DNA from 3 places in the Kitasatospora sp. NPDC030952 genome. Region 3 is predicted to be linked to each of the others. Evidence: predicted binding sites of a transcription regulator. Region 3 holds the regulator's gene; each other region holds the start of a gene.

Region 1 (5,496 bases), on a different contig from region 3:
CGCGTAACTGTATGCTGGTTCGACTACGCCGTATAACTACCGTTAGACCACCCCCAGCATCTGCCTGACGCAGAGTTGGCGCGACCGCTCGGCGGCCGCGGTCCGGCACCGGCCCACCAGGCCCGGCCGACCCGGTATCTACCCCGGTCGACGCGCGAGAGGACGACTCTCGGCGCCGTCGGGGCCACCCCATGCCCTGCCGCGCTACCAGGCAGCAGGAAGGACCGACCGTGACGGCCCGCCGAACGGTCGAGATCGCCGCGGACTCCGCTCCGGAGACCGCTCCGGGCACCACTCCGGACACCGCTCCGGGCACCACTCCGAACACCGCGAGCAGCACTGTCGACACCGCCGCCGAGGCACCCGCCAGGGTCGGGTACGGCGAGCTGCTGCGCACGCCCGGCGCCTGGACGTTCCTGTCCCCCGCCCTCGTCGCGCGACTGCCCTACGCGATGCTCAGCATGGGCATCCTGCTGCTCGTCACCCAGACCACCGGTTCGTACGGCACCGCCGGTACGGCCGTCGCGGTCGCCGCCGTCGCCCAGGCCCTGATCGGGCCGCAGACCGGCCGGCTGGCCGACCGGTACGGCCAGGCCGCGGTGCTGGTCCCGACGGTGCTGGTGCACGCGGTCTCGGTCGGAGTGCTGATCGCGCTGGCACTCGGCCACGCGCCGGCCTGGAGCGTCTACCTGGCCGCCGTCCCGGCCGGGGCGAGCGTGCCGCAGATCGGCGCGATGGTCCGGGCCCGCTGGGTCTCCACCTTCACCGGGGAGGGCGCCTCGCCCGCCGCCGGCGCCAAGGTGAGCACCGCCTTCGCCTTCGAGTCCGTGACGGACGAGTTCACCTTCGTGGTCGGCCCGATCCTGGCCGCCAACATCGCCGCCTTCGCCAGCCCGGCGGTCGCGCTGGTCGTCGAGGCCTCGCTGACCCTGGTCGGCGGTCTCGCCTTCGCGGCCCAGCGGCGCAGCGCCCCGGCCCGGATCCTCCCGCAGCCCGGGGTGCGGCGCGCCTCGGCGCTGGCCTCGCCCGGCGTCCGGCTGCTGGTCGGCGCCTTCCTCGGCGTCGGCGCGGTGTTCGGCGGCATGCAGGTGTCGGTCAACGCCTTCGCCGACTCGGTGGGGCAGCACGACTCCGGCGGCACGGTGTACGGGATCTTCGCGGGCGGCTCGATGCTGGCCGGTGTGCTGTACGGCGTGATCGCCTGGCGGCGGCCGGTGCAGCAGCGGATGGCCATGAGCTACACGATGCTGGTGCTGGGCTGCTCGGTGCTGTGGGCGATGCCCAATCTGGTCGCCCTGACGGTCGCCGGGCTGGTCTGCGGCCTGGCCATCGCCCCGACCCTGATCAGCGGCTACACCCTGGTCGAGACCCTGGTCGCGGACGGCGCCAAGACCGAGGCCTTCACCTGGCTGACCGGTGCGATCGGGCTGGGACTGGCGTTCGGCTCGATGGCGGCTGGCAAGCTGCTCGACGGCCACGGGCCCTCGGTCGGCTTCCTGGTGCCGGCCATCGGCGCCGGCCTGGGGCTGATCGCGCTGCTGTCGATGCGACACCTGCTGGTGGCCCCGGGCGGGCCGGGCCGGGTGGTGGCCTCGTCGGCCGAGCGCGGCAACGCGGCGCAGCTGGTCGGCGCGGCCAAGGGCTGAACGCGCGGTGGGCGGTGACGCGGTACCGGCTCATCTCACACCGGATTCGCTGGACTGATCCAACGGAATACCGCATCATTGACCATCGTTAGCACTCATCAGGCGAGAGTGCCAGGAGGAAGACAAGTGCCCACGTACCAGTACCAGTGCACCGAGTGCGGCAGCGGCCTGGAGGCGGTGCAGAAGTTCACCGACGAGGCGCTGACCACGTGCCCCAACTGCCAGGGACGGCTCCGCAAGGTCTTCTCGGCCGTGGGCGTCGTGTTCAAGGGCTCGGGCTTCTACCGGACCGACAGCCGCTCGTCCTCCAGCAGCGCGGTGGGCGCGGGTTCGTCCACCGGCTCTTCGACGTCCTCGACCTCGTCGTCGACCTCGGGTTCGGGCTCGGGCTCGTCCGGTTCGTCGAGCTCTTCCAGCTCGTCCAGCTCGTCGAGCAGCCCGGCTCCGGCCGCCGGCTGACCTCGGTCTCACGAGAAGGCCCGTCGGCCCCGCTTCGCGCGGGGGCGGCGGGCCTTTTCGCGTGCCATCGTCAACCTTCGAGGGTCGGATTAGCTCGTGTGAGTGTACGAAGTTATCCACAAGGGCGGGGTTTTCCACAGGCTGTGGGAATCGATTTCCCGGCCGTGGCGGGAACGCGCAGGGTAGGGGTCACCGAGCAAGACCCGACCGAGTCCGGAGGCCCTCCCCATGACGACCACGAGCCTGTCCTTCTCCCTCCCCCTGCCCGCACCCTCCGTGCCGCCCCGGCGGGAGGTGCCGAGCTTCCCGCCGATCCGGCGCGGGTGCGGCGGGTGGTACCGCTGGCGCCGGGCCGTCCGACGGCGGGGCGGGGTGCCCGCGCTGGTGCTGCTCGCGGTGGCCGCGGCGCTCGCCTCCGGGCCCCTGCGGGCCGGGCTGCCGCCGCCCTCGGGGGCCACGGTGGGCCGTACGGGTTGTCAATCCGGGCTCCCGGAAGATCACCCGTAACCCCGGAACGACTTCGTCGTTCGAGGCGGCATGAAAGGCTTCAAGGAATTCCTGCTGCGTGGAAATGTCGTCGAACTCGCCGTCGCCGTGGTCATCGGCGCGGCCTTCACCAACATCGTCAACGCCTTCGTCAAAGGCGTGATCAATCCGATCGTCGGCGTGTTCGGGACGAAGGACCTGGCGTCCTACAGTTCCTGCCTCAAGGGGCCCTGCGAGGTGAGCGCCACCGGTGAGGTCACGTCCGGAATCCTCATCCTGTGGGGGTCGGTGCTCAGCGCCGCCCTGCAGTTCCTGATCACCGCCGCCGTCGTCTACTTCGTCCTGATCGTGCCGATGAACCGGATGGCGGCCAGGCGCAAGAGCGTCGCCGAGGTGGCGGCCGAGGCCGAGGCCAAGGAGGTCCAACTGCTGACCGAGATCCGCGACGCGCTGGTCACGGCGCGTTAGAGCACGTTTTCAGTCCCCGTGGTGCGGCGGGCGCTGGTTCAGGTACCAGTCCAGCCCCCGCCCACCACTCTCCCCAGTGCCCGGGCGGTCGCCCCAGCCGGCGTCGGTGTCGTCCCGGGACTGCTGGTCCAGCGGGTCACGGAAGACCAGCCGGGCCTTGGCGGGGGTGGAGGTGGAGGTTGGGGTGGAGGCTGGGGTGGAGGTGGAGGGAGGGGAGGAGGGGGAGGGGGAGGGAGGGGCGGGGGTGCCCCGCTCGCCCCGCGTCCCGTCCCGGCCCTGTTCGCGTCCCGGTTCCTGTGCCTGCTCTTGTTCCTGCTCGCTCACCTTGTCCACTCCCCTACTCGCGGTCCGACCTGTCCTTTCAGCCTAGAAGCCTCGCGAGGCTCCCGATGACATGCGCCGGCCCGGGTGCGGAGCGCTCCGCACCCGGGCCCGGGCGGTCGACCTCGGCCGTCGATCGTCAGGCGGCTTCGAAGCCCGCGTGGTCGGCGATCTTCTTCAGTTCGGCCAGGGCGTGCTTCTCGATCTGCCGGATCCGCTCACGGGTGAGCCCGTGCTGCTTGCCCACCTCGGTGAGGGTGCGCTCGCGACCGTCCTCCATCCCGTAGCGGGAGCGGATGATCGAGGCGGTGCGGTCGTCCAGCCGCCCGATCAGGCCGTCCAGCTCCTCGCGGCGGAGCATGACCATCACGGCGTCCTCGGGGGACGTCGCCCCGGTGTCCTCCACCAGGTCGCCAAACTGGGTCTCGCCCTCGTCGTCGACGGACATGTTGAGGCTGACCGGGTCGCGCGCCCAGTCCAGCACGTCCTTGATCCGGGCCTCGGTGGTGTCCAGCTCGGCCGCGATCTCGGCCGGCTCGGCCTCCCGGCCCAGTTCCTTGGACTTCTCCCGCTGCACCCGGCGGATCCGGCCCAGCTCCTCGACCAGGTGCACGGGGAGCCGGATGGTGCGGGACTGATCGGCGATCGAGCGGGTGATCGCCTGGCGGATCCACCAGGTCGCGTAGGTGGAGAACTTGAAGCCCTTGGCGTAGTCGAACTTCTCGACGGCGCGCACCAGACCCGCGTTCCCCTCCTGGATGAGGTCCAGCAGGGGCAGGCCACTGCGCGGGTAACGCCGGGCGACCGCCACCACCAGGCGGAGGTTCGAGCGGATGAAGACGTCCTTGGCGCGCTCGGCGTCGGCGGCTATCGCCTCCAGCTCCTCGTGGGTGACGCCGTCGGGGAGGTGACCGTCGGGGCGCGCGCTCTCGTCCAGCAGGTGCTGGGCGTACACACCGGCCTCGATCCGCAGCGAGAGCTCGACCTCCTCGGCCGCATCGAGCAGGGGCGTCCTGGCGATCTCGTCGAGGTACATACCGACCAGGTCGCGGTCGGCCTCAAGGTTGGTCGGGCGGGCCGCGCGAGTCCGGTCGGCCCTGTCTCGAACGACGGCACGGGTGGCCATGCTTGCTCCCTTTGACTGGTGTTGCCGAGGTCTGCCTGCCTGCCCCCCAGGAGGGCAAGAAGTGCGGGCCCCTGGGGGCTCACACGTAACGATCCAACGAACAGATTCCGGACAACATTCCCAAGTCGTTCAGATTCTTCCCCGCTATGCAGTATCCTGCCGGTTTTCACCCCGGCCTTCGACAATCGGTGACCGATCGGGCACCTCCGGTGCCCGCGGACGACCGCTCCGAAAGCGGTTCTTCACCGTCCGCACACCCGAACGCCGCCCCTTGGTTGAACAGGCGGACGATCGCGGGCGTTCCCGCGCGCCCCCGATTCCCGCCCGCGCCCACCCCCCGGCGCACGCAGGCCCTCCGCACAAAAGATGCCGAATCGCTATCACTCCAGCTCCCGATCGGCACTGGACGCTGGGAAGGTGTCAGGCATGCACCTGACCAACAGCACGACTCCCGTCACCGTGCGTCACCGTCGTCTCCTCCGGGACGCGTCGCTCGCGCTGGGCTGTGCCGCGCTGTTCGGCCTCCTGGCGATGCTGGTGACGGGCCACTGGCACCCCCTGCGCGAGTTCGACCAGGACTGGATCGGCGGACTCCACAGCTACGCGAGGGAACACCGGATCTGGACCGCCGCGGTGCAGACCCTCTCCGACATCGGCGGCCCCGTCACAATGCGTTCACTGCTCGGCATCGCCGCCGCCTGGCTCTGGCTGATCGGCGCCCGGACGCTGGCCGGCTGGGTGGCCGCCCAGGCACTGGTCGGCTGGGGTGCCCAGTGGGCGCTCAAACTGGCCGTCGACCGGCAGCGACCCGCCTTCTCCGACCCGGTCTCCCACGCCGGCGGCCCGGCCTTCCCCTCCGGACACGCCATGGCCTCGGCGATCACCTGTGCCGTCCTGGTCGGCCTGGTCTGGTACCGGGTCGACCGCCGCGGCCGGACCGCCGCCTGTTCGGTGGCCGCCCTCACCGTGCTGACCATCGGCTGGACCAGG
Region 2 (5,496 bases), on a different contig from region 3:
TGCAGCAGTGCGGTCCGCGGGCGATCGTGCTCTGGCGCGAGTCGATGCAGATCCACGACATGCAGTACCAGGCGGGGGACAAGAAGCTGAAGTCCGGCGACATCATCCTGGCGCACTTCCGCGGCCCCAAGGAGCTCAAGGGCGCCACGATGACCCAGATGTTCGCGGACCTGCTGGCCCGGATCCAGGAGCAGGGCTTCTCGGTGGCCCGGCTGGAGGACTACATCCAGGCGCCGGCCTCGTAGGTCAGCCGACCGGCTGCCCCAGCATCATCAGCGGCCCGTCGTCGGTGCGGCTGAGGATCACCGTGACGGTGTTCGGCCCGGAGGGCTTGAGCTGGCGGCGCAGCTCCTCCGGGGTGATCGCCATCCCGCGCTTCTTGATCACCACCGTGCCGACCCCGCGCTCGCGCAGCAACGCCTTGAGCTTCTTGACGTTGTACGGCAGCACGTCGGTGAGCTCGAAGGCGTGCGCGTACGGGGTGGCGACCAGCCGGTCCGAGGTCACGTAGGCGATCTTCGGGTCGATCAGCCGGCCGTCGACCTGCCCGGCCACCTCGGCCACCAGGTGCGCCCGGATCACCGCGCCGTCCGGCTCGTACAGGTACCGCCCGACCGGGCCGGCCGGCGGGTCGGGCAGGTCGCCGCCGGTCAGGGTGGCGCCGTGCGGCAGCAGGGTGGCGCGGTGCGGGCGGGGCGCCCCGGTGCCGAACCAGAGCACCGCCTCCTTGACGTCCCCGTGGTCGGAGACCCACTCGGCCTCGGCGTCCGCCGGGACGGCCTCGTGCGGGATGCCCGGGGCGACCTTCAGGGCGCCGATCGGGGTCCGGCGGCCGGCCTCGATCGCCCAGGACAGCGGCGGGGCGTACGCCTCCGGGTCGAACACCCGGCCGCGCGCGGTGCGCCGGGCCGGGTCGGTGAACACCGCGTCGTAGCCGGTGACGTCCACCTCGGCGACGTCCGCGCAACGCACCTCGACCAGCGCGGACAGACCCAGCGCGGCGGCGTTGGCCGCGGTGGCGGCGCAGGCTGCCGGGTCCTTGTCGACGGCCAGCACGTGGATCCCGGCCCGGGCCAGCGCCAGCACGTCCCCGCCGATGCCGCAGCAGAGGTCCGCGAGGCGCCGTACGCCCAGCTCGGCGAAGCGGCGGGCCCGCCACTCGGCCACGCTGCGCCGGGTGGACTGCTCGACCCCGTTGGGGGTGAAGTACATCAGGTCGGCGTCCGCCCCGAACTTCGCCCGGGCCCGCTGCCGCAGCCGCGCCTGCCCGAACGCCGCCGACACCAGCTCCGCCGGGTGCTCCCGCCGCAACCGGGTGGCCAGCGCCAGTTCCTCCTCGGGGGCGAACTCGCGCAGCTCGGTGAGCAGGGCCTGACCCTCGGGGGTCAGCAGGGGCTGGAGGTTCTCGGTGTCCACCGGGCCATTCTGACCGGTCGGCGGCGGTGCGGGCGGTTCACCGCCACAGGACGCCCGAGGAGAGGACGGCGGGCACCAGGAACGGGGAGAGCGCGGCGGCGACCGACAGGATCCGGTAGTCGGAGCGCCAGCCGCGCACGGCCACGACGACGCCCGCCACCAGGGCGGCCGCCGGACCGGCGATCATCCCGTAGGCCAGGAACGCCCACCCGCGCCCGTCCCCGTCGTCCCCGGCGCCGGGCCCGTTGCCGAGGCAGGCGACGAAGGAGAAGACGACGAACGGGAGCACGCCCCCGAGCAGGGGCAGTGCCAGCAGGGCGAGCGCCGCGTCCTTGAGCCGGGACGGGCCGACGCGCATCGGGATCGAGGTCATGGCAGGAGTCTGGCCGCCGGTCCGGGCGCCGCACATGAGTACGGCTACTCATCCGTGCCCGGGCCCCGGGGGCGCGTCGTTGGCACTCTGGTTGACTGAGTGCTAACGGCGGCCTATGGTCGTCCTTGGCACTCCCCACTGGGGGAGTGCTAATGCGAAGACGTGTGTCTGACCCCCGCGACGGCAGACCCGCAGGTTCGCCACTACCCGTTAGACAACCCCGTAATCTCCGAAGGGGAGCTCGGACGTGACCACCAGCAGCAAGGTTGCCATCAAGCCGCTCGAGGACCGCATCGTGGTCCAGCCGCTCGACGCCGAGACCACCACGGCCTCCGGCCTGGTTATCCCGGACACCGCCAAGGAGAAGCCCCAGGAGGGCGTCGTCCTGGCCGTCGGCCCGGGCCGCTTCGAGGACGGCCAGCGTCTGCCGCTCGACGTCGCCGTCGGTGACATCGTCCTGTACTCGAAGTACGGCGGCACCGAGGTGAAGTACCAGGGCGAGGAGTACCTCGTCCTCTCCGCCCGCGACGTTCTCGCCATCATCGAGAAGTAAGTCGTTCCGACCCGCCCCGGATCCGTGTCCCTAGTGACAGGGGCCCGGGGCGTGGTCGTTGGTTCACGTAGTTCGGCGGCCGGTCGGCCGCAGCCCCGAGGGAATAGGGAACATGGCGAAGATCCTGCAGTTCGACGAGGACGCCCGCCGCTCGCTGGAGCGCGGTGTCAACAAGCTGGCCGACACCGTCAAGGTGACCATCGGCCCCAAGGGCCGCAACGTCGTCATCGACAAGAAGTTCGGTGCTCCGACCATCACCAACGACGGTGTCACCATCGCCCGTGAGGTCGAGCTGGACGACCCGTACGAGAACCTTGGCGCGCAGCTCGTCAAGGAGGTCGCCACCAAGACCAACGACGTCGCGGGTGACGGCACCACCACCGCCACCGTGCTGGCCCAGGCCCTGGTCAACGAGGGTCTGCGCAACGTCGCCGCCGGCGCCGGCCCGGCCGCCCTGAAGAAGGGCATCGACAAGGCCGTCGCCGCCGTCTCCGAGCACCTGCTGTCCGTCGCCCGCGAGATCGAGGGCAAGGACGACGTCGCCGCCGTCGCGTCCCTCTCCGCCCAGGACACCCAGGTCGGCGAGCTGATCGCCGAGGCGATCGACAAGGTCGGCAAGGACGGTGTCATCACCGTCGAGGAGTCGAACACCTTCGGCGTGGAGCTGGACTTCACCGAGGGCATGCAGTTCGACAAGGGCTACCTGTCGCCGTACTTCGTCACCGACGCGGAGCGCCAGGAGGCGGTCCTCGAGGACCCGTACATCCTGATCCACCAGGGCAAGATCTCCTCCATCCAGGAGCTGCTGCCGCTGCTGGAGAAGATCCTGCAGTCCGGCACCTCCAAGCCGCTGCTGATCATCGCCGAGGACGTCGACGGCGAGGCGCTGTCGACCCTGGTCCTGAACAAGATCCGCGGCATCTTCAACGCCGTCGCCGTCAAGGCCCCGGGCTTCGGCGACCGCCGCAAGGCGATCCTCGGCGACCTGGCCGCCCTCACCGGCGGCACGGTCATCTCCGAGGAGGTCGGCCTCAAGATCGACCAGGCCGGTCTGGACGTGCTGGGCAGCGCCCGCCGCGTGACCATCACCAAGGACGAGACCACGATCGTCGAGGGCGCCGGCGACGCCGACGCCGTGGCCGGCCGCGTCGCCCAGATCAAGGGCGAGATCGCCGGCACCGACTCCGACTGGGACCGCGAGAAGCTGCAGGAGCGCCTGGCCAAGCTGGCCGGCGGGGTCTGCGTCATCAAGGTCGGCGCCGCCACCGAGGTGGAGCTGAAGGAGCGCAAGCACCGCCTGGAGGACGCCATCTCGGCGACCCGTGCCGCGGTCGAGGAGGGCATCGTCGCCGGCGGTGGCGCCTCCCTGGTGCACGCCGCCAAGGTGCTGGACGGCGGCCTGGGCCTGTCGGGTGACGAGGCCACCGGTGTCGCCGTGGTCCGCAAGGCGCTGCACGAGCCGCTGCGCTGGATCGCCCAGAACGCCGGCCTGGAGGGCTACGTCATCACCTCCAAGGTCGCCGACCTGGAGCCCGGCCAGGGCTACAACGCCGCCACCGGCGAGTACGGCGACCTGGTGAAGGCCGGCGTCATCGACCCGGTCAAGGTCACCCGCTCCGCCCTGGAGAACGCCGCCTCGATCGCCTCCCTGCTGCTCACCACCGAGACCCTCGTGGTGGAGAAGAAGGAGACGGAGCCGGAGGCCGGCCACTCGCACGGCGGCCACGGCCACTCGCACTGAGGCCGAACGGCTGACCGGAGGCCCGGTCCGCGCCCCCCAGGGGGCGCGGACCGGGCCTCCGGCTGTGTTGCTCGCCCGCTCGCCTCCGGGGCGCTCGGACCCGGTGCCGACGGTCGGCGCTCCGGCGCTCGTGCCTCGCTTGTCGCTTCTTCCTTTCGGCACCGGCGCGCCCCTTCGGCTCGGGGCGGTGACTCGCCCGCTCGCCTCCGGGGCGTGGCTCGGGGCGGGTGCTCGCCCGCTCGGGGTGGTGCTGTCCAGTCTTCAACTATCAGTAGAATTTTGCAGAACGCAAAGATTGCCTTATAACTGAGGCATGATCGAGGCCCGCCACCTGCGCGTCCTGCGTGCCGTCGCCCGCACCGGCTCCTTCTCCGCCGCCGCCCGCGAGCTGGGGTGCACCCAGCCCGCCATCAGCCAGCAGATGAAGGCCCTGGAGAAGTCGGTGGACACCCCGCTGGTGGTCCGCTCGGGCCGCGGGATGCAGCTCAGCGAGGCCGGGCGGGTCCTGCTCAAGCACGCCACCGGAATCCTGGCCGGGCTCTCCGCCGCCGAGGAGGAGGTGGCCGCGATCGCCGGGCTGCGGGCCGGGCGGGTGCGGCTGGTCTCCTTCCCGACCGCGAGCTCCACCCTGGTGCCGCCGGCGGTCGCCCGCCTGCGGGACAGCCATCCGGGGGTGCGCGTGTCGCTGGTCGAGGCCGAGCCGCCGGAGTCGCTGGCGATGCTGCGCGGCGGCGAGTGCGAGATCGCGCTGGCCTTCCGCTATCCGCAGTCCGACGGCGCGACCGCGGTGCCGGCGCCCGCGCACGGCTCGCCGCGCGAGGCGCGGGCCGAGGCCAATCTGGAGGCGCAGCAGCTGTCGGCCGGCACCGACTGGTCCGACCTGGTGGTCACCCCGCTGCTGGACGACCCGCTGGTGGGCCTGCTGCCCGCCGCCCACCCGCTGGCCGGGCGGGGCGGTCCGGTGGGGCTGGCCGAGCTGGCGGGGGAGCAGTGGATCGCCGGCTGCCCGCAGTGCCGGGGCCACCTGGTGGAGCTGTGCGCGGGGGCGGGCTTCGAGCCCCGGATCGACTTCGCGACCGATGACTACCCGGCGGTGGTCGGCCTGGTGGCGGCCGGGCTCGGGGTGGCGGTGCTGCCCCGGCTGGCCTTGCAGTCGGTGCGCCCTGACGGCGTGTCGACGGTGTCGGTGCGGACGGCCTCCGGGGTGCCGGCGGTGCGCCAGGTGGTGGCGCTGACCCTGCCGGACCTGGCCGAGGTGCCGGCCGTCGCGCTGATGCGGGAGCGGCTGGCGGGTGCGGCCGGCGATCGCTGACGGTCGGTGACCGAGGTGCCCCTGAATGGGACCGGGGCGGCCTGAGGCGCCGCGAAGAAACGTTTCTTCACGGCGCACCGCGGAGGCGGGTCTAACGATGC
Region 3 (5,496 bases):
CCTCCTGGCCGAGGAGCCGTACCGGCAGGGCCGCGCCACCCTCACCCTCCAGGGGAGGCTGCTGGCGGACGCCGTCGTGCGGGACCTGGTGGACTGATCGAGGGCCTGTCGTGTTCGCGCGACCACCTCGAGTGCGCGAGCGCCGAGGGTCCTACTGCTGGCCCGGCAGGGCGGTGAAGTCGATCAACTCCTCGACCTTCGCCAGGAGTTCGGGCTCCAGGTCCTTGTAGGAGTTCACCTTCGAGAGGATCCGCTTCCAGGCGGCCGGGGTGTCCACCGGCCAGCCGAGGCGGCGGCAGGTGCCCTCCTTCCAGTCCTCTCCGCGGGGGACGGCGGGCCAGGCGGGGATGCCGACGCTGGACGGCTTCACGGCCTGCCAGATGTCGATGTAGGGGTGGCCGACGACCAGTACCGAGTCGCCGGTGACCTGGGCCGCGATGCGGTGTTCCTTGGTGCCCGGGAGCAGGTGGTCGACCAGGACGCCGAGGCGGCGGCCGGGGCCGGGGGCGAAGTCGGCGACGATCGCGGGGAGGTCGTCGATGCCCTGGAGGTACTCGACGACCACGCCCTCGATACGCAGGTCGTCGCCCCACACCCGCTCGACCAGCTCGGCGTCGTGCCGGCCCTCCACGTAGATCCGGGACTCGCGGGCGACCCGGGCCCGGGCGCCGGGGACGGCGAGGGAGCCGGAGGCGGTGCGGGCGGGGGTGCGGGGGGCGGCCGGGGCGCTCGGGCGGATCAGGGTGACCACCCGGCCCTCCAGCAGGAAGCCGCGCGGCACCATCGGGAAGACCCGGTGCTTGCCGAAGCGGTCCTCCAGGGTGACGGTGAACCCCTCGGCGGTCTTCTCGCAGCGCACCACCGCCCCGCAGTAGCCGGTGGCCGCCTCCTCGACCACCAGGTCCCGCTCGGCGGGCACCTCGGGCGCCGGTTGCTGCTTCTTCCACGGCGGGGTGAGGTCGGGTCCGTACTGGTGGCTGCGCATACCGGCGAGTCTACGGACGGCCCGTCAGAGGCCCGGCGCGCCCCAGACCGGGAACCAGCGGCTGAGGTCCTTCTCCAGCCGCAGGTCGTTCCCCAGCATCGCGTTGACCTGGAGCTCCAGCGGGCTGTTGCGCCGCTCGCCCCCGCCGGGCATCGGGGCGAAGGGGTAGAAGGTGCCGCGCTTGTAGAGGTAGACCAGGGCCAGCGACTGCCCCTCCGCGTTGCGGAAGGCGACCAGCGAGCAGAGCAGCTGCGGCCCGAAGCCGTTCGCCTCCAGCTCGCTGTTGACCGCGTGCAGGTCGTTCACCAGTTCCGGCAGCTCCTCGGAGGTGTGCCGGGTGAGCAGCCAGGAGTAGCCGTAGCCGTCCTTGGAGGCCTCCACCGGGACGCCGCCGCGCTCGGTGTCGGCGTCCAGCAGGGCCCGGACCTGCTGCTCCACCTGGACGAAGGCCGCGCCCTCGACGGCCGCGAAGCAGACCGAGCCGAGCCCGGTGGGGAGGAACCCGGCCCCGGCCTCCAGGGTGAGCGCGGCGGACGGCACGCCGAACAGCTGGTCCAGGTCGGGCTTGACGGGCTTGGTGCGGCCGAACAGGGCGTCCAGGAATCCCACGGCGGTCCTTCCGGGTCGGAACGGGGTCAGCGGCCGAGCTGCTCGGAGATCCTCGCCAGCTGGGCCAGTCGCTTCTCCAGCGTCGGGTGGGTGGAGAACAGCTGGGAGGCGGTCTCCCTGGCGCTCAGCGCGGGGGCGAAGTAGAAGGCGTTGTAGGGCTGCGACTTGCGCAGGTCCTCGGTGGGGATGGCCGCGATCTGCCCGGTGACCTTGGTGAGGGCCGAGGCCAGCGCGCTGGGCCGGCCGGTGAGCTGGGCGGCGGCCCGGTCGGCGGCCAGTTCGCGGTAGCGGGACAGCAGCCGGGTGAGCAGGAAGCTGATCGCGTAGACGACGATCGACACCAGCGGGATGATCAGCGCCGCGATGGCCGCGTTCTGGTCGTTGCTGTTGCGGTTGCCGCCCATGAACCCGCCGTACATGGCGATCCGGGTCATCGCGCCGGCGAGCACGCCGAGGAAGCCGGCGATGGTCATCACCGCGACGTCCCGGTGGGCGACGTGCGAGAGCTCGTGGGCGAGGACGCCCTCCAGCTCCTCGGGTTCGAGCCGGCGCAGCAGGCCGGTGGTGACGCACACCACGGCGTTCTGCGGGTTGCGGCCGGTGGCGAAGGCGTTCGGCATGTCGTTGTCGGCGACCGCCACGCGGGGCTTGGGCATGTCGGCCAGGGCGCAGAGCCGGTCGATGGTGCCGTGCAGCTGGGGGTACTGCTCCTCGGTCACCTGGTGGGCGCCCATGGCCCGCTCGGTGATCTTGTCGCTGAACCAGAACTGGGCCACGAACAGCCCGCCGGAGATCAGCACGATCAGCGGCCAGGCCCCGCGCAGCAGCGCGATCAGCAGGCCCGTGAAACCGACGTACAGCAGCCCGATCACGAACATCGTCGCGACCATGCGGCCGGTCAGGCCGCGGTCGGGCGCGAAACGGGTGTGCTGGCCCGAGCTCGACATTGCTTGCTCCTCCGTTCGCCGTCGCTTTCGATGCTGCCACCCGGACGGCCCCGGAGCACCACCCGCGCACGCGGAGTGTCGCGCGGCCGTCCGGAACTGCGGGCAGGATCACCCCGGCCGGGCCGTTCCTGCGGTAGGACCCGGGCCGTACACTGGCAGGTACGGTTTTGGCACTCGGGTGTGCAGAGTGCCAGGGTCGGGGCCCTTCTCGGAGCGGCTCGCAGCATCACAGACCGACAACGTGCGAAGACGGAGGTGCGTGCCCCATGGCCGGTGAGGTCCGCCAGCTGGACGACCGCAAGCTCGCCGTGCTGCGCGCGATCGTCCAGGACTACGTCGGGACGGAGGAGCCGGTCGGCTCCAAGGCCCTGGTGGAACGGCACAACCTCGGGGTGTCCCCGGCCACGGTGCGCAACGACATGGCGGCGCTGGAGGAGGAGGGGTACATCCACCAGCCGCACACCAGCGCCGGGCGGATCCCCACCGACAAGGGCTACCGGCTGTTCGTCGACAAGCTCGCCGAGATCAAGCCGATGAGCTCCCCGGAGCGCCGGGCGATCCGGCACTTCCTGGACGGCGCCGTCGACCTGGACGACGTGGTCACCCGCACGGTGCGGCTGCTCGCGCAGCTGACCCGGCAGGTCGCGGTGGTGCAGTACCCCTCGCTCACCCGCTCCACCGTCCGGCACATCGAACTGGTGGCGCTGGCCCCGGCCAAGGTGATGCTGGTGCTGATCACCAACACCGGCCGGGTCGAGCAGCGGATGGTCGACTGCCCGGGCACGGTCGGCGAGACGGTCCTGGCGGACCTGCGCGCGCGGATCAACGCGCGGGCGGCCGGCCAGCGGCTGCCGGACGTCCCCGGGCTGCTGGAGGAACTCCCGGCGGCCTTCGAACAGGTCGACCGGCCGACCGTCAGCACCGTCCTGGCGACGCTGTTCGAGGCGCTCGCCGAACAGAACGAGGAGCGGATCATGCTGGCCGGCACGGCCAACCTGACCCGCTTCGGACACGACTTCCCGCTCACCATCCAGCCGGTGCTGGAGGCCCTGGAGGAGCAGGTCGTCCTGCTCCGCCTCCTGGGTGAGACCACGGACGCCGCGATGACGGTCCGGATCGGGCGGGAGAACGCGTACGAGGGGCTGAATTCCACCTCGGTCGTCTCGGTCGGCTACGGTTCGGGCGACGAGAGCGTGGCCAAACTGGGTGTGATCGGTCCGACCCGGATGGACTACCCGGGCACAATGGGGGCGGTGCGAGCGGTGGCACGGTACGTGGGTCAGATCCTGGCCGAGTCGTAGCAAGCAGCCGCCGTCGGAAAACCCGGCGGCGGTGTCCCAGTCGCACTTCTACAGGCGGAACAAGCGGAGCATTTGGTGGCCACGGACTACTACGCGGTACTCGGCGTCCGACGGGATGCGGGGCAGGACGAGATCAAGAAGGCGTTCCGGCGCCTCGCACGCGAACTGCACCCGGACGTCAACCCGGACCCGAAGACGCAGGAGCGGTTCAAGGAGATCAACGCCGCCTACGAGGTGCTCTCCGACCCGCAGAAGCGCCAGGTCTACGACCTCGGCGGCGACCCGCTGTCGCCCGGCGGCGGTGGCGCGGGCGGTTTCGGCGCCGGCGCGGCGGGCTTCGGCTTCTCCGACATCATGGACGCCTTCTTCGGCGCCGCGGCCGGCCAGCGCGGCCCGCGCTCGCGCACCCGCCGCGGCCAGGACGCCATGATCCGGCTGGAGATCACCCTGGAGGAGGCCGCCTTCGGCACCACCAAGGAACTCCAGGTCGACACCGCCGTCACCTGCACCACCTGCAGCGGCGAGGGCGCGGCCCCCGGCACCTCCGCGCAGACCTGCGACATGTGCCGCGGCAAGGGCGAGGTCTCCCAGGTGACCCGCTCCTTCCTGGGGCAGGTCATGACCTCCCGCCCGTGCCCGCAGTGCCAGGGCTTCGGCACCGTCGTGCCGACCCCGTGCCCCGAGTGCGCCGGCGACGGCCGGGTGCGGGCCCGCCGCACCCTGACGGTCAAGATCCCGGCCGGTGTGGACAACGGCACCCGGATCCAGCTGGCCGGCGAGGGCGAGGTCGGCCCCGGCGGCGGCCCGGCCGGCGACCTGTACGTCGAGATCGCCGAGACCACCCACACGGTCTTCCAGCGGCGCGGGGACGACCTGCACTGCACCGTCACCATCCCGATGACGGCCGCCGCGCTCGGCACCCAGGTGCCGCTGCAGACCCTGGACGGGCTGGAGGAGGTCGACATCCGGCCCGGCACCCAGTCCGGCCAGTCGATCCCGCTGCACGGGCGGGGCATCACCCACCTGCGCGGCGGCGGCCGGGGCGACCTGATAGTGCACGTCGAGGTGCAGACGCCCGGCAAGCTCGACGCCGAGCAGGAGGAGCTGCTGCGCCGGCTCGCCGTGCTGCGCGGCGAGGAGCGGCCGTCCGGCCAGTTCGCGCCGGGCCAGCAGGGCCTGTTCTCGCGCCTGAAGGACGCCTTCAACGGCCGGTAGTCGTCAGCGGAGGGGTGCCGGGGGCTGGTCCCCGGCACCCCTTCCGTGTGTTCCGTTCCAACCCCGGAGGTTCCCGTCATGACCGCGCCCGTCTTCGTCGTCGAGACCGAGCGGATCGCCGCCGCCGTGCCCGGGGCCGTGGTGCGGCTCGACGGGGCGGAGGGGCGGCACGCGGCGGCGGTGAAGCGGCTGGCGGTCGGCGAGGCGGTGACCCTGGCGGACGGGCTGGGACTCGGCGTGGACGGCACGGTCGCCCAGGTGCTCGGCAAGGACGCGATCGAGGTCACGGTGGCCGCGGTGCGGCGGGAGCCGGAGCCGTCGCCGCGGATCGTCGTCGTCCAGGCGCTGCCCAAGGGCGACCGCGGCGAACTGGCCGTGGAGACCATGACCGAGGTCGGCGTGGACGTGGTGGTCCCCTGGGCCGCCTCGCGCTGCATCA

The links. The regulator HrcA, encoded in region 3, represses chaperone genes, less so after heat shock. The targets are predictions, from matches to a motif close to TTNGCACTCNGNNNNNCNGAGTGCNAA.
Region 1: a site for HrcA is predicted at 1,735-1,761, ahead of ACZ47G_RS18380 (FmdB family zinc ribbon protein). Genes of this name have one in related genera too.
Region 2: a site for HrcA is predicted at 1,869-1,895, ahead of groES (co-chaperone GroES). Genes of this name have one in related genera too.

What each region holds. Positions count from the first base shown of each region.
Region 1 is NZ_JBVIFM010000009.1:207,359-212,854, reverse strand. It holds gene ACZ47G_RS18385 (MFS transporter) at 387-1,646, shown strand; gene ACZ47G_RS18380 (FmdB family zinc ribbon protein) at 1,773-2,105, shown strand; gene mscL (large conductance mechanosensitive channel protein MscL) at 2,643-3,059, shown strand; gene ACZ47G_RS18370 (hypothetical protein) at 3,069-3,383, opposite strand; gene ACZ47G_RS18365 (sigma-70 family RNA polymerase sigma factor) at 3,520-4,506, opposite strand; gene ACZ47G_RS18360 (phosphatase PAP2 family protein) at 4,933-5,496, shown strand, end outside.
Region 2 is NZ_JBVIFM010000001.1:153,813-159,308, reverse strand. It holds gene ACZ47G_RS00725 (polysaccharide deacetylase family protein) at 1-245, shown strand, start outside; gene ACZ47G_RS00720 (THUMP-like domain-containing protein) at 247-1,416, opposite strand; gene ACZ47G_RS00715 (hypothetical protein) at 1,454-1,789, opposite strand; gene groES (co-chaperone GroES) at 2,037-2,342, shown strand; gene groL (chaperonin GroEL) at 2,455-4,083, shown strand; gene ACZ47G_RS00700 (LysR family transcriptional regulator) at 4,397-5,395, shown strand; gene ACZ47G_RS00695 (WhiB family transcriptional regulator) at 5,487-5,496, opposite strand, start outside.
Region 3 is NZ_JBVIFM010000005.1:282,335-287,830, reverse strand. It holds gene hemW (radical SAM family heme chaperone HemW) at 1-97, shown strand, start outside; gene ACZ47G_RS13035 (DUF3097 domain-containing protein) at 152-985, opposite strand; gene pspAB (PspA-associated protein PspAB) at 1,010-1,594, opposite strand; gene htpX (zinc metalloprotease HtpX) at 1,621-2,541, opposite strand; gene hrcA (heat-inducible transcriptional repressor HrcA) at 2,808-3,842, shown strand; gene dnaJ (molecular chaperone DnaJ) at 3,918-5,057, shown strand; gene ACZ47G_RS13010 (16S rRNA (uracil(1498)-N(3))-methyltransferase) at 5,136-5,496, shown strand, end outside.